One region of the Vibrio scophthalmi genome, then DNA from elsewhere that is predicted to be linked to it. Evidence: predicted binding sites of a transcription regulator. Region 1 holds the regulator's gene; each other region holds the start of a gene.
The links. Region 1 encodes PurR, which represses purine synthesis genes. Its sites were predicted from a motif close to TNANGNAAACGTTTNCNTNA; they were not measured.

Region 1 (4,250 bases):
GTTTTTTTATTGTTGGGTTGTTTCAAAGACGATTAATCGCCTGCGAACATATAACCTTCACCGTGAACCGTGACAAAGATTTGCGGGTTCTTAGGGTCGAACTCCATCTTAGCGCGCATACGACGAATCAGTACGTCGATAGTACGGTCGTTAGGCGCATCAACGCGGTGACTGATCATATTAAGAATGCGTTCGCGACTTAGCACTTGGTTAGGGTAAGTTGAAAGCGCAACCAAAAGCTCGTATTCCGCTTTAGTCAGTTTTACTGGCTCGCCGTTACGGCTAAGCGCACGGCGTTGAACGTCAAACATCCACTCACCAAAACGAACTAAATTTGAATCGTTTTTCTGATCAACAACACTACCGGCATTACGCGCTGACGAAATACGCCACAGTAGGTTTTTCACTCGAACTAACAGTTCGCGAAGTTCAAACGGTTTTGTTACATAATCGTCGGCACCCATTTCTAAACCAACGATCTTATCAATGCTATCCGTGCGTCCTGTTACCAGGATAATTCCAATGTCAGACTGACTGCGTAGTTCACGCGTTAACATCAAGCCATCTTCACCAGGAAGATTGATGTCTAGCATGACTAAATCAATCGCATGATTTTGTAGTGTGTCGCGCATCTGCTCGCCGCTTTCTGCTTCGCTGACGGTGTAACCTTCATTTTGAAAGTAGCCAACCAGCTTGCTGCGAGTTACTGCGTCATCTTCTACAACTAGTACGTGATAGCTCATCTAAACCACTTAATTTGCATTGGGAATTGTTTACGACCTACATTCTATTCATATATCGTAACATTTCTAGTATTTGTTACATTAAAATCAAGAAAGATGATTTTTTATTGATTCAAAACAAAACTAGCCCAAGCATTAACATTTTGCCATTTTTGCACTTATTTTGACGCATTGTGTGTTATCCCTATTCATTTTTCTTCGCTAGAATAGTAGGAGAATGAAAATAGGAGCATTGTTTGATGCAAGAGTTAAAAGCGTTTAACGAAAAGCGTGCAGAAATTTACTGGTGGTTCTCTAGCTTATTTGCCAAAGAGCTAACTGAAGCGGATCTAGAGCAATATCAAAGCCCTGAGATTCGTAGCTTTTTATCTGGCCTTGGTGAAAACCCAAGCCTAAAACCAGCCATTGATGATGTAGTGGATGCACTTAACCGTCAGCTAGACCGCGAAGATGGCCAGCTAGAGTTGGCGGCTGACTTTTGTGACTTATTTTTAAAGTCTGATAAAGAATCTGCACTGCCTTATGCTTCTATGTACATCGGTACAACCGGTCTACTGCATGATAAACCAGCGAACGAAATGGACGCATTACTTCAAAAGTACGGTGTTGCGGTTGAACAAGGCTTGAACGAGCCTGCGGATCATATTGCGATTGAACTTGATCTGCTCGGTAACATCATTATTCGTTCAAACGAGCTTGAGCAAGAGCGTCATTTTGAAGAAAGTTTCGTTGAACAAGAAGCCTTTATCCGTCAACACATTCTAAGCTGGGTGGCTAAATTTGCGACCAAATGCAAAGGCTTAGATAAGTTTGGTTTCTACTCTGCCGTTGCGGCGCTGCTGGTTGCGTTTTTAGAGCTTGATTGCCAATACTTAACGGGTGAATGACGCTCAATATCTACCCAATAGGTGTTTGATGCGTTGATGCGTAATGAGTTGATGCTGAATAAATTCGCGAATAACGGCTTTTTCTAGGGTTGGTGTGGTGTAATAAAAGTAACGAGTGACACCTCATCCACTCCTTGTTTTAAGTGATTTTTATTCGGCTGATGCCTAATCACTCACCTATCATGGTGGGCATAACAGTATGGGGGACGGGATTTTTATTTGCCCCCAAACGAGATGCGGTCTAGAATCGACAGCGCAAACGATAAAAAAATAATGAATTAAATACAAACCGCTGTAATCAAGCGGTTTTTGTGTTTTTAATACTTTCTGCCAAATTATTCTGATATGTGAATACCGCCGTGGCAGCTAAAGATAGGACAACCCCTTATGGCCACTATTAAAGACGTTGCTCGCCTTGCTGGCGTATCAACCACTACTGTTTCACACGTGATCAATAAAACTCGCTTTGTCGCAGAGACAACGCAAGAGCGCGTGATGGAAGCAGTGAAAGAGCTAAACTATGCACCAAGTGCCGTTGCTCGTAGCCTAAAATGCAATACGACTCGTACCATTGGTATGCTAGTAACTCAATCTACTAACCTATTCTTCTCTGAAGTAATTGATGGCGTCGAGAGCTACTGTTACCGCCAAGGCTACACACTGATCCTATGTAACACTGGTGGTATCTACGAGAAACAACGCGACTACATTCGCATGCTCGCAGAAAAACGCGTTGATGGTATTTTGGTGATGTGTTCTGACTTAACAGAAGAACTGAGCGAAATGCTCAACAACCACAAAGACATTCCTAAAGTTGTGATGGATTGGGGCCCTGAGACCTCTCAAGCAGACAACATCATCGACAACTCAGAAGAAGGTGGCTACCTAGCAACGAAATTCTTGATCGACCACGGTCACAAAGACATCGCTTGCCTAAGCGGTCACTTTGAAAAAGCAGTTTGCCAAGAGCGTATCCAAGGCTTTAAACGTGCGATGAACCAAGCACAACTTGAAGTTAACGAAGATTGGATTCTTGAAGGTAACTTTGAGTGTGACACGGCCGTATTGGCCGCCGACCAACTCGTTGCTATGGACAAACGCCCGACGGCTGTATTCTGCTTCAATGACACCATGGCATTAGGCCTAATGAGCCGTCTGCAACAAAAAGGCATTCGCGTGCCAGAAGACATCTCAGTGATCGGCTACGACAACATCGAATTGGCAGAGTATTTCTCTCCACCACTGACGACAGTTCACCAACCAAAGCGTCGTGTTGGTAAAAACGCATTCGAAATTCTGCTAGAGCGTATTAAAGATAAAGAACACGAAAAACGCGTGTTTGAGATGCATCCAGAAATCGTTGAGCGTAGCACCGTTGCAAGAATCGACTAAGTTAATGATTCAATAAAGATTAGCCGAGGGGCAATCCTTCGGCTAAAGCCTCATAAATGAAAGTTATTCTTGCATAAAGATCACAATTATCCCATATTAATAGACTACTTCCTGACAGAAGTAATTTAATCTTTAGCAGAGCAAATTAAGTCACGCACAGGGCAAACCAAACTGAAAAGTTGGGACGCAAAGCCACCGGCCTAAACATTGTAATGATGTACGGCAGCGGGGTTACCGATGGTAGAAATGCAACACGTTAACTGATTACTCTCCAGAAATCTGCATTGACTGCTATTCTCTCGGACCTGATTTGGTGGCGTATATACACATACACCGAGAAAGTACTGAATGGATAAACCAATACTTAAAGACTCTATGAGGCTTTTTGAGCCCTTAGGTCGGATTAAATCTCGCTCTATGTTTGGTGGGTTCGGCATTTTTGCAGACGACACAATGTTTGCATTGGTTGTACACGACAAGCTTCATATTCGTGCCGACGATGCCCTTACTGAGCAGTTTAAGCAACAAGGATTAGAACCGTACGTGTATCACAAACGAGGCTTCCCTGTTGTTACTAAATATTTTGCTTTAAGTGAAGAGTGGTACCAAGACAGTGCAAAAACACTGCAAACGGCTACCGATGCACTCTCTCTCGCTAAGCAAGAAAAGAGCACTCAAGCGAAAACAAAACCAACTCGTATTAAAGATCTACCAAACTTGCGTCTTGCAACTGAACGTATGCTGAAAAAAGCCGGTATCGAATCAGTTGAGAATTTAGAACAAGTGGGTTCAGTTCAAGCATACAAAGCCATTCAAGCCTCACATGATACCCAGGTGAGTTTAGAGTTGCTTTGGGCACTTGAAGGCGCAATTAAAGGCACGCATTGGTCCGTCGTTCCTCAAGCTCGCCGCCAAGAACTGATGTCTCGCCTTGAGCATTAATTTAGAAAATGAATAAATTGAATTAAGCCAGCCATTGTTGCTGGCTTTTTTTTTGAAATTTTTTGCGTGCTTTGAAGTTCCTATATAAAACAACGAGCAAAGAACCGTATTCATGACTGAACGATGCAACAATACGATCGTAAGATGCGTATCTAAGATAGTGAAATTATCGCGCTATAAAATAGATATCTACCAGAGATAAGTGAGAACCAAGATGAATAAAAAACTGATTTTCGGCCTATTGCTGATTGCCATCATAGCGCTACTTATCACTCAATTTGGCGAT
Region 2 (4,250 bases), 440 kb from region 1:
TGTACTGATTGGCAACGACATCCCTAATGATGCGGCAAAAGTCACCACAAGAATTAGAGTAACTTCGCCACCAAGTGGTGCCAAAGAGGTCATTGAAGCACCAAGTGCTGCCATGATCGGCATCAGCAAGTTGGCCGTTGCAGTGTGGGACATAAAGTTTGCCATCAACAAACACAAGAAGGCTGCACCAAATAGCACAACATATGGCGAGTATTCATCGAATGGGATGCTATGCACCACTTCACGGGCAAGACCGGTTTTATCGAGCGCAAGACCCAAAGCAATACCGCCTGAAACGAGCCACAACACATCCCACGATATTTTTTTCAAATCTTCTTTATTAATAATGCCCGTCAATGAGAACACCGCAACCGGAATTAGCGCCACTGTATAAGAGTTCATGCCATGACTTGATCCCATCAGCCACAACAAAATCGTTAGGCCGAAGGTTATGTAAACCACGATTGCTTTCGGCGTTTTTAGGAATTTACCTTTAATATCAAGATCAATCGTCTTTTGTTCCGCACTGTAAAGATGATTAATCAGGAACCAAGCCAGCGCCATCATCACGACCACAAATGGCACACCAAAGGCCATCCATTCTCCGAACGAAATGTAGTTCTCTCCGACCAAGTATTTCAGCGCAATCGCATTGGGTGGCGTGCCGATTGGTGTACCGATACCACCAATGTTTGCGGCAACTGGAATACATAATGCAAATGCAACTCTTCCTGGATCTTTAGGGCCGAAAACCGCAATCACCGGCGTTAAGATAGAGAGCATCATCGCCGTCGTTGCCGTGTTAGACATAAACATCGAGAAAATGGCGGTGATGAGCATCAAGCCCAGCATGACGTATTTTGGGTCACGACCAAATGGTTTGAGAAGAACACGTGCTAAGTTGACGTCTAGACGATATTTTGTCGCCGCCATTGCAAGGAAAAAACCACCTAAAAATAGCATGATAATTGGGCTAGCAAAGGTGGCCATTATTTCATTGTATTTAAGCAGTTCACCAAACTGGGGGTCGTCTTGGGCAAGGCGGAAAAAGATTAAACCTTTATCCGATAGCATCAATAGCTCAAGCACAATAATCAGCACTGACGTGGCATAGATTGGAATGGGTTCTAATACCCAACATAAAGCTGCGAGTAAGAAAATGGCAATCACGCGCTGCTGGAGAATAGTAATCCCTTCAAACGGGAACGCACTTAACGGCATTAAAAGAATCAACAGTGGGATCACCACCGGGATTATATATTTAAAATAAGAACGCATAACGTCACAACTCTTCCTGAGATTTTAATAGTGAACCCGTATCATCCGCTTGTTTTTGCAGCGAAACGTAGCTTTAGATCAATGAATATTCATTCAAAAATACCCTACTCATAAAACTGTGCTTCATGTCTTGTTTTACAAGTAATTAGCCGTGTAATCAACAAAAAGCAAACGTTTGCTTTTTGTGTTTAATCCAGTATGATTCGTGCCAGTTCTCGATATCTTTAGATGAAAGGTTATGTATGTTTGGCACCGCTACTTGTGAAAACTCTACCCGTGTTCTTCTGCTTGGTTCTGGTGAACTAGGTAAAGAAGTCGCTATCGAATGTCACCGTTTAGGATTAGAAGTGATCGCCTGTGATCGCTACCCTAATGCCCCTGCGATGCAGGTAGCTCATCGTAGTTATGTGCTGGATATGCTGGATGGCGACGCGCTGGCTGAGATTATTGCCAAAGAACAACCTGCTTATGTCGTTCCAGAAATTGAAGCCATTGCGACTGACAAACTGGTTGAACTGGAAGCGCAAGGTCTTAACGTGGTACCGACGGCGAAGGCAACCAAGCTGACCATGAACCGCGAAGGCATTCGTCGTCTTGCCGCTGAAGAGCTACAACTGACCACATCTCCTTATCGTTTTGCTGATAACTATGATGATTTCGTGGCGGCAATTGAAGCGGTTGGGATTCCGTGTGTTTGCAAACCCGTAATGAGTTCATCAGGCAAAGGCCAGAGCGTTATTAAAACGGTCGCAGATGTTGAAACCGCATGGCATTACGCCCAAGAAGGTGGCCGCACTGGTGCTGGCCGTGTCATCGTGGAAGGCTTTATCGACTTTGACTATGAAATCACCCTTTTAACGGTTCGCGCTGTTGATGGCATTCATTTTTGTGCACCGATAGGTCATCGCCAAGAAGATGGCGATTACCGTGAATCCTGGCAACCACAATTGATGTCGATTGCGGCATTAAATGCAGCGCAACATGCAGCAGGTAAAGTCGTCGATGCTTTAGGCGGATACGGTATTTTTGGTGTTGAACTGTTTATCAAAGGCGATACGGTGATCTTTAATGAAGTCTCTCCTCGCCCGCACGACACAGGCTTAGTCACATTGATGTCGCAAGAAATGTCTGAATTTGCCCTACATGTACGCGCCTTTACGGGTATGCCGATTTCAACCATCGCTCAATTAGGCCCAGCTGCTTCTGCGGTAATCCTTGGTCAAGGTACGTCAAACAACCTCCGTTTTGAAGGCATGGCTGATGCACTTTCTGCCCCGCAAACGCAACTGCGCCTGTTTGGTAAGCCTGATATCGACGGCCGCCGCCGTTTAGGTGTGGCGATTACGCGTCGTGATAGTATCGAGCAAGCGATCGAAGATGCGGTTGAGGCAGCCAGTAAAGTTAAGGTGATCTACTAATTCATCACCCATCCACGATTTAAACAAAAAACGCTTGCCGAGTGGCAAGCGTTATTCATTTTAATCCAACCCGAAATCAACTCTCGATTAAAAAGACTTCCTCAGCAAAACGAGACAAGCCTTTTTGAGCTCTTTTAGGGTGATTATCACCTGCTTCATCGCGATACAGCTTAGTGACTTTAAATTCACTAAAGTGACGCAGCACTTCTTGCTCCGGTACTGAGAACGGAGGACCCACCATTTCTTCTTGCGGGTAATCAAGGCTCACCAACAAAATACGACCACCTGACTTCAAACGTGTTTTCAAACAAGCGACGTATTCATCTCTCATCGTTTCAGGCAATGCAATTAATGCCGCACGATCATAAATGATATCAACCGGTTTGATTGGCGCCGTAAAGTAATCACCGATATAAATGGACAGCTCATCAAACTGAAACAGTTCATGTTGCCCTCCAACAGGCATTACCATCGGTGTATAAAAATGCTCGGCGAAAAAAGCTCTAACCGCAATATTGCTAAGCTCTACCCCCTGTACATCCTGATGCTTTGTCGCAAGCCAAACCAAATCTTCAGACTTACCACACAAAGGAACAAAGACACTATCGCTTGAGCTTGGATTGGTCATTGGCCAGTATTGAATAAGCAGCGGGTTGACATCATCAAGGTGAAAACCAATTTGATTAGAGGCCCATTTGTTGTGCCAAAACTCTGGATCGTTCATTATAATTTTTCTCAGCTGACTTTTAAGCGCTAAGCCTAACCAAAAGCTGACCAAATTTAAACATTCCCTTCAGATTCTGTTCATCTAGAGTCGATATACTTAGTTACATTCTTTGGCTGAACTAACTGAGGTTAAGCGACTCAAATTACACAGAAATGAGAGCAAGTTAAAACTTTTGAACGATAACAATCTGTTAAGATTGAGTTCCAAACACTTGCCCCCATAAAGGGTATATACCAAGTGATGAACTTGGATATACAGACTGTTTTACTTAGTAGCTATGCCTTTAGTTGCCCTTTTTTCTAAGTAACGACAATTCTGAGGAGAGTGAATGAGCTTATTCCTGCGCACGACGGCACTGATGCTATTGATGCTAAGCCGCGCCCCAGCTTTTGCCGCGATTCCAGTGGCAGCGCCAAGTAATGACGGCAGTCGCAGCGCGAATCAAAATCAAGTCTGTTCGAAAGCCTTCAAGCACAATTTAAGTGGCTTGTACGGCATCAAATCGACTAACCAAACTCCAAATCAACCCTACAGTGACTTTGATGTGCTCTATAGCAAAGCGCATCAGGCACAATTCGAACTTGAAACCATCTGTAAAAGTACAGCCCTATTAACCAACACCGAAGCCTATTTTGCTGGTGTTAAATCATCTCAAAGAGCAAAAGAAAAAGTCGCTTTAGAGTTAGATGGCCAAGTAAACCGTATTACCGATTTAGCCCGCGCAACCATCGTTGCTGATGATGTGGCTAGCCTAATGGAAGTCTTTGAAGTTCTGGATCGTGAAACAACGATTGTACGTGTGAAAAACCGCTTTAAACAACCAGCAG
Region 3 (4,250 bases), 1.2 Mb from region 1:
TTGCTGAATCAATCGAAGGGGATGCCTTTGATGCTGTTATTAGCACGCGTCCGTATTGGGTTAACACTATGCAGCGCTTGCAGGATGATAAAGTGGTGTATACCGGTGATTATCAAGATTATATGACCGGACGACGAGTGATCACGCTTACACGCGCGATATATGTTGATGGCGAATTTAGAGGGGTATTAGCCATCGATAGCTATCTAGATGATTTAGTCGCAGACCGATATTCCAGCTATCGGCTAACGCCCAAGCAAATGGAAAATAATCCCAAAGCGTTCGATTTTACTTGTTCCAATCCCGTCATGGTGAATAATCAAGAAACGGGTCTTTATCTCACCGTCAAAGAATCGAAGCGAACACACTTGAAGTTGCTCTTCCAAGCGGAGCAAAAACAGTTTGTCGGCCTATTTTGGGGATATATGCTGTGTCTTTGCTTAATTTGGTTCCGTGATACTCGCTCAACGCAAACACGTTTACGATCGCTAGCAATGTGCGATCCGATGACCAACATGCTCAATCGCCGTGGTTTTGAGTTCTACCTGAAAGATGTCGAGCTACAAGACTTTATCGCACTCGCGGTATTTGATATTGATGATTTCAAAGCAATCAATGACAGCTTAGGACACGATGCTGGGGATGAAGTCATCTGTGCTATTGCTGCCTTGCTCAGTACTAGTTTAAGGCAGTCCGATCTTATTGCGCGCTTTGGTGGTGAAGAGTTCGTGATTGCGATTACGGGTGAATCCCACGAGCAGATACAATCGGTGGTTGAGCGGGTCCAGCGTGAAATCAGTACGGCAATTTGTTTGTCTGATAGCAAATATGTTTCCGTCACGGCGACAGGTGGGGCTGTGATTTATGCTCGTGACAGTATCGAAAGCCTTGAGTGGTTGTGGCAAGAGAAAGGGATTCGCCAAGCGGATGCGCTCTTATACCAAGCGAAAGTCGCGGGGAAAAACCGAGTGCTAGTGGGCGTAGGCTGTTAACACGCTTACTGCCGTTACAAATAGAAAAGGATGGCAAAAGCCATCCTTTTTAGTTTCTAATCCGCGTAGCGATTACAGAATAATATCGCGTACTTCAGGATCTTTACGCTCTAGATAGTGCGTTGATTTAATTCGGCGAATGGTACGGCAACGGCCACGAATCAGCAGTGTTTCCGTGGTTGCGATGTTGCCTTGGCGTGAGATGCCTTCAAGCAAATCGCCTTTGGTGATGCCGGTTGCCGAGAAAATAACATTGTCGCTACGGGCCATATCTTCCATCTTCAGCACGATGCCTGCTTCAACGCCCATCTCTTTACAGCGAGCAAGCTCGGCGGCACCGTAGATACGGTTTTCTTCGCTATCACCTTTTACATCATGACGAGCCAGTAAGCGACCGTTCATATCACCATCAAGCGCGCGAATAACCGCCGCAGAAACTACACCCTCTGGTGCGCCACCAATACAGTACATCGCATCCACTTCGCTATCTGGCATACAGGTGAGGATTGATGCCGCTACATCGCCATCTGGCACCGCGAATACGCGTACACCCATCGCTTGCATCTCAGCAATAACAGCGTCGTGGCGAGGTTTTGCTAGTGTTGTCACCACAAGGGTATCAAGTGGTTTATTCAGTGCTTTGGCAATGTTCTCAAGGTTTTCTTTAAGTGGTTTGTTTAGGTCAATACAACCTTTCGCACCAGGGCCAACCACCAATTTTTCCATGTACATGTCAGGCGCTTTCAGGAAGCTGCCTTTTTCGCCTGCAGCCAGTACCGCCAGTGCATTTGACTGGCCCATTGCCGTCATGCGAGTGCCTTCAATTGGGTCAACCGCGATATCAACCGCATCGCCGCCCACGCCAACTTGCTCACCAATGTACAGCATTGGTGCATCATCAATTTCGCCTTCACCAATCACAATTTCACCGCTGATCTCAGTTTTATTGAGTAGGGTACGCATTACCTCAACAGCTGCGCCGTCGGCTGCGTTTTTATCGCCACGGCCTAGCCATTTGTAGCCAGCTAAAGCTGCCCCTTCAGTGACTCGAGAAAATGCCATTGCTAAATCGCGTTTCATGATGACTCCAATTAGTAAGAAGGAAGGATGATTCAATTTCGGCGCGATTTTATCACAACCAATAGTAAACGTTTGCTTTTTTGCCGTGTCGGGATTGAACTCGATCAATAAAGCACAGTAAAGTGGTATCAGAGCTGGAGAAATTGCGTTGCCGAGCGGTTAACGTTAGGTAAATGTCAATATGTGGTGAAACTTTGAGCGAATGACGCAAAATATCAAATATAGCGCGTGTTTATCCATCCAGTGCTGAGTAGAATGAAGGCAATACGTGAAGCGAGCTTCACCTCAATCGAACAAACAAAGGTAGGCTAAGATGTCTTTTGAAGTACTAGAACAACTAGAAGCAAAAATTCAAACTGCAGTAGATACAATTTCACTTCTTCAAATGGAAGTAGAAGAGCTTAAAGAAGAAAAAGAGCAATTGGCTTCAGAAGCAAGTGAACTACGCGCTAACCGTGAAGAGCTAGAGCAAAAAGCAGCCGCAATGCAACAAGAGCATTCAGCATGGCAAGATCGTATCCGTAACCTACTAGGTAAAATGGACGACGTAGAGTAATTTCGCGATTACTGACTGTGTAAATCATTCTGCGTGAATGGTTACAAAGCGAATTTAAATGAAAAAGGCAGCCTAACTAGGCTGCCTTTTTTACATCTGGCCGATTTATTCACTTAGGCAAATTAAGCTTGTGGACGCACACCCAGCGTATGGCATAACGCGTAAGTCATTTCAGCGCGGTTTAAGGTGTAGAAGTGGAAATCTTTTACGCCTTCACGGCTTAGGATGCGCACCATATCAAGCGCTTGGCTGGCACCAACCAGTTGGCGCGTGGTAGGGTCATCATCCAAACCTTCAAATTGCTTTGCCATCCACCCCGGCACTTTGACATGGTTTTGCGCCGCAAAGCGCGATGCTTGATTGAAGTTAGAAACAGGTAAGATGCCCGGTACAATCTCTACATCAATTCCCGCCGCAACACAGCGATCACGGAAACGCAGGTAGCTCTCTACATCGAAGAAGAACTGAGTAATAGCACGGCTAGCGCCCGCATCGACTTTACGCTTGAGGTTAAGTAGATCAGCTTGGGCACTTTTGGCTTCTGGGTGAACTTCTGGAAACGCAGCTACGGAAATATCAAAGTCGTGACGAGATTTCAGCAGTTCGACCAAGTCTGAGGCATACATATCAGGAGCGCCGCCGCCAGGGGGAATATCACCACGTAGCGCGACGATACTTTCAATGCCATTTGCCCAGTAATCATCCGCGATTTGGACAAGCTCTTGGCGTGAAGCATCAATACAAGTGAGGTGAGGGGCTGCGACTAAGCCTGTTTCTGCTTTGATCTCTTTGATGATTGAGTGAGTACGGTCGCGCTCACCTGAGTTAGCACCATAGGTTACCGAGACAAATTTAGGCTTGAGATTTTTAAGACGGTGTACAGAGTTCCACAAGGTTTCTTCCATCTTTTCACTGCTTGGTGGAAAAAACTCAAAGGACACATTGATGTTGTCAGATAGTTCAGCGACATTCTGATTCAAAGCGTCGATATGACTGGCGTGCGTGTATCCCATCTTGCTCTCCCTGTGGCTACCATTGCCACCCTCTAAATAAAATCCATTTTTAACGTTTAGACGTCTATATGTCCACAGAATGAATTGAATGTAAGTTAATGTCAACAAACTGAGTATGAATTTTTTTCAACTTCACAATTAGACATCTTCAACTTAACAAAGATAACGTAAATTGACGAGCGCTAAGAAATAAAAAGCTGACGACAAAAAGAAGCAGTAAAAGCAGAAGGTTAAGAGAGGTGTAGGCCGAGAATAGAAAATAATGGCGCCGGAGAGAGCCTACGACGCCATATTGATTACAGTTGGCTAGACAATAAATTCAAATCCGATTGAATGGCACCAGCCGTTACTTCTCGCCCAGCACCAGGGCCTCGAATCACCAACGGATTGTCTTTGTACCATTTACTCTCTATGGCAAAGATGTTGTCACACGGCAGCAAGTTAGCTAAAGCATGCTCTTTGGCTAGCGCTTCAACGCCAACGGTGGCTTTGCCATTTTTTTCCAAACGCGCGACGTAGCGTAATACCTTATCTTCACGTTGCGCCTTCTCTAACCTTTCGGCTAAGCGCTCGCTAAGTAATTGGCCTTTATCGAGAAAGTCATCCAGT

Region 2: a site for PurR is predicted at 1,442-1,461, ahead of purT (formate-dependent phosphoribosylglycinamide formyltransferase). Genes of this name have one in related genera too.
Region 3: a site for PurR is predicted at 2,133-2,152, ahead of glpX (class II fructose-bisphosphatase). Genes of this name have one in related genera too.

Annotation. Positions count from the first base shown of each region.
Region 1 covers NZ_CP134271.1:375,873-380,122, forward strand. Annotated here, with positions in the region: gene torR (two-component system response regulator TorR) at 33-743, opposite strand; gene torD (molecular chaperone TorD) at 983-1,630, shown strand; gene purR (HTH-type transcriptional repressor PurR) at 2,018-3,022, shown strand; cyclic di-GMP riboswitch class I at 3,173-3,261, shown strand; gene RJD38_RS01615 (TfoX/Sxy family DNA transformation protein) at 3,371-3,964, shown strand; gene RJD38_RS01620 (TVP38/TMEM64 family protein) at 4,179-4,250, shown strand, end outside.
Region 2 covers NZ_CP134271.1:3,225,032-3,229,281, forward strand. Annotated here, with positions in the region: gene RJD38_RS14605 (SLC13 family permease) at 1-1,278, opposite strand, end outside; gene purT (formate-dependent phosphoribosylglycinamide formyltransferase) at 1,521-2,696, shown strand; gene RJD38_RS14615 (thiopurine S-methyltransferase) at 2,773-3,420, opposite strand; gene RJD38_RS14620 (RelA/SpoT domain-containing protein) at 3,752-4,250, shown strand, end outside.
Region 3 covers NZ_CP134271.1:1,592,071-1,596,320, forward strand. Annotated here, with positions in the region: gene RJD38_RS07280 (sensor domain-containing diguanylate cyclase) at 1-992, shown strand, start outside; gene glpX (class II fructose-bisphosphatase) at 1,065-2,072, opposite strand; gene zapB (cell division protein ZapB) at 2,386-2,628, shown strand; gene metF (methylenetetrahydrofolate reductase) at 2,751-3,641, opposite strand; gene RJD38_RS07300 (bifunctional aspartate kinase/homoserine dehydrogenase II) at 3,938-4,250, opposite strand, start outside.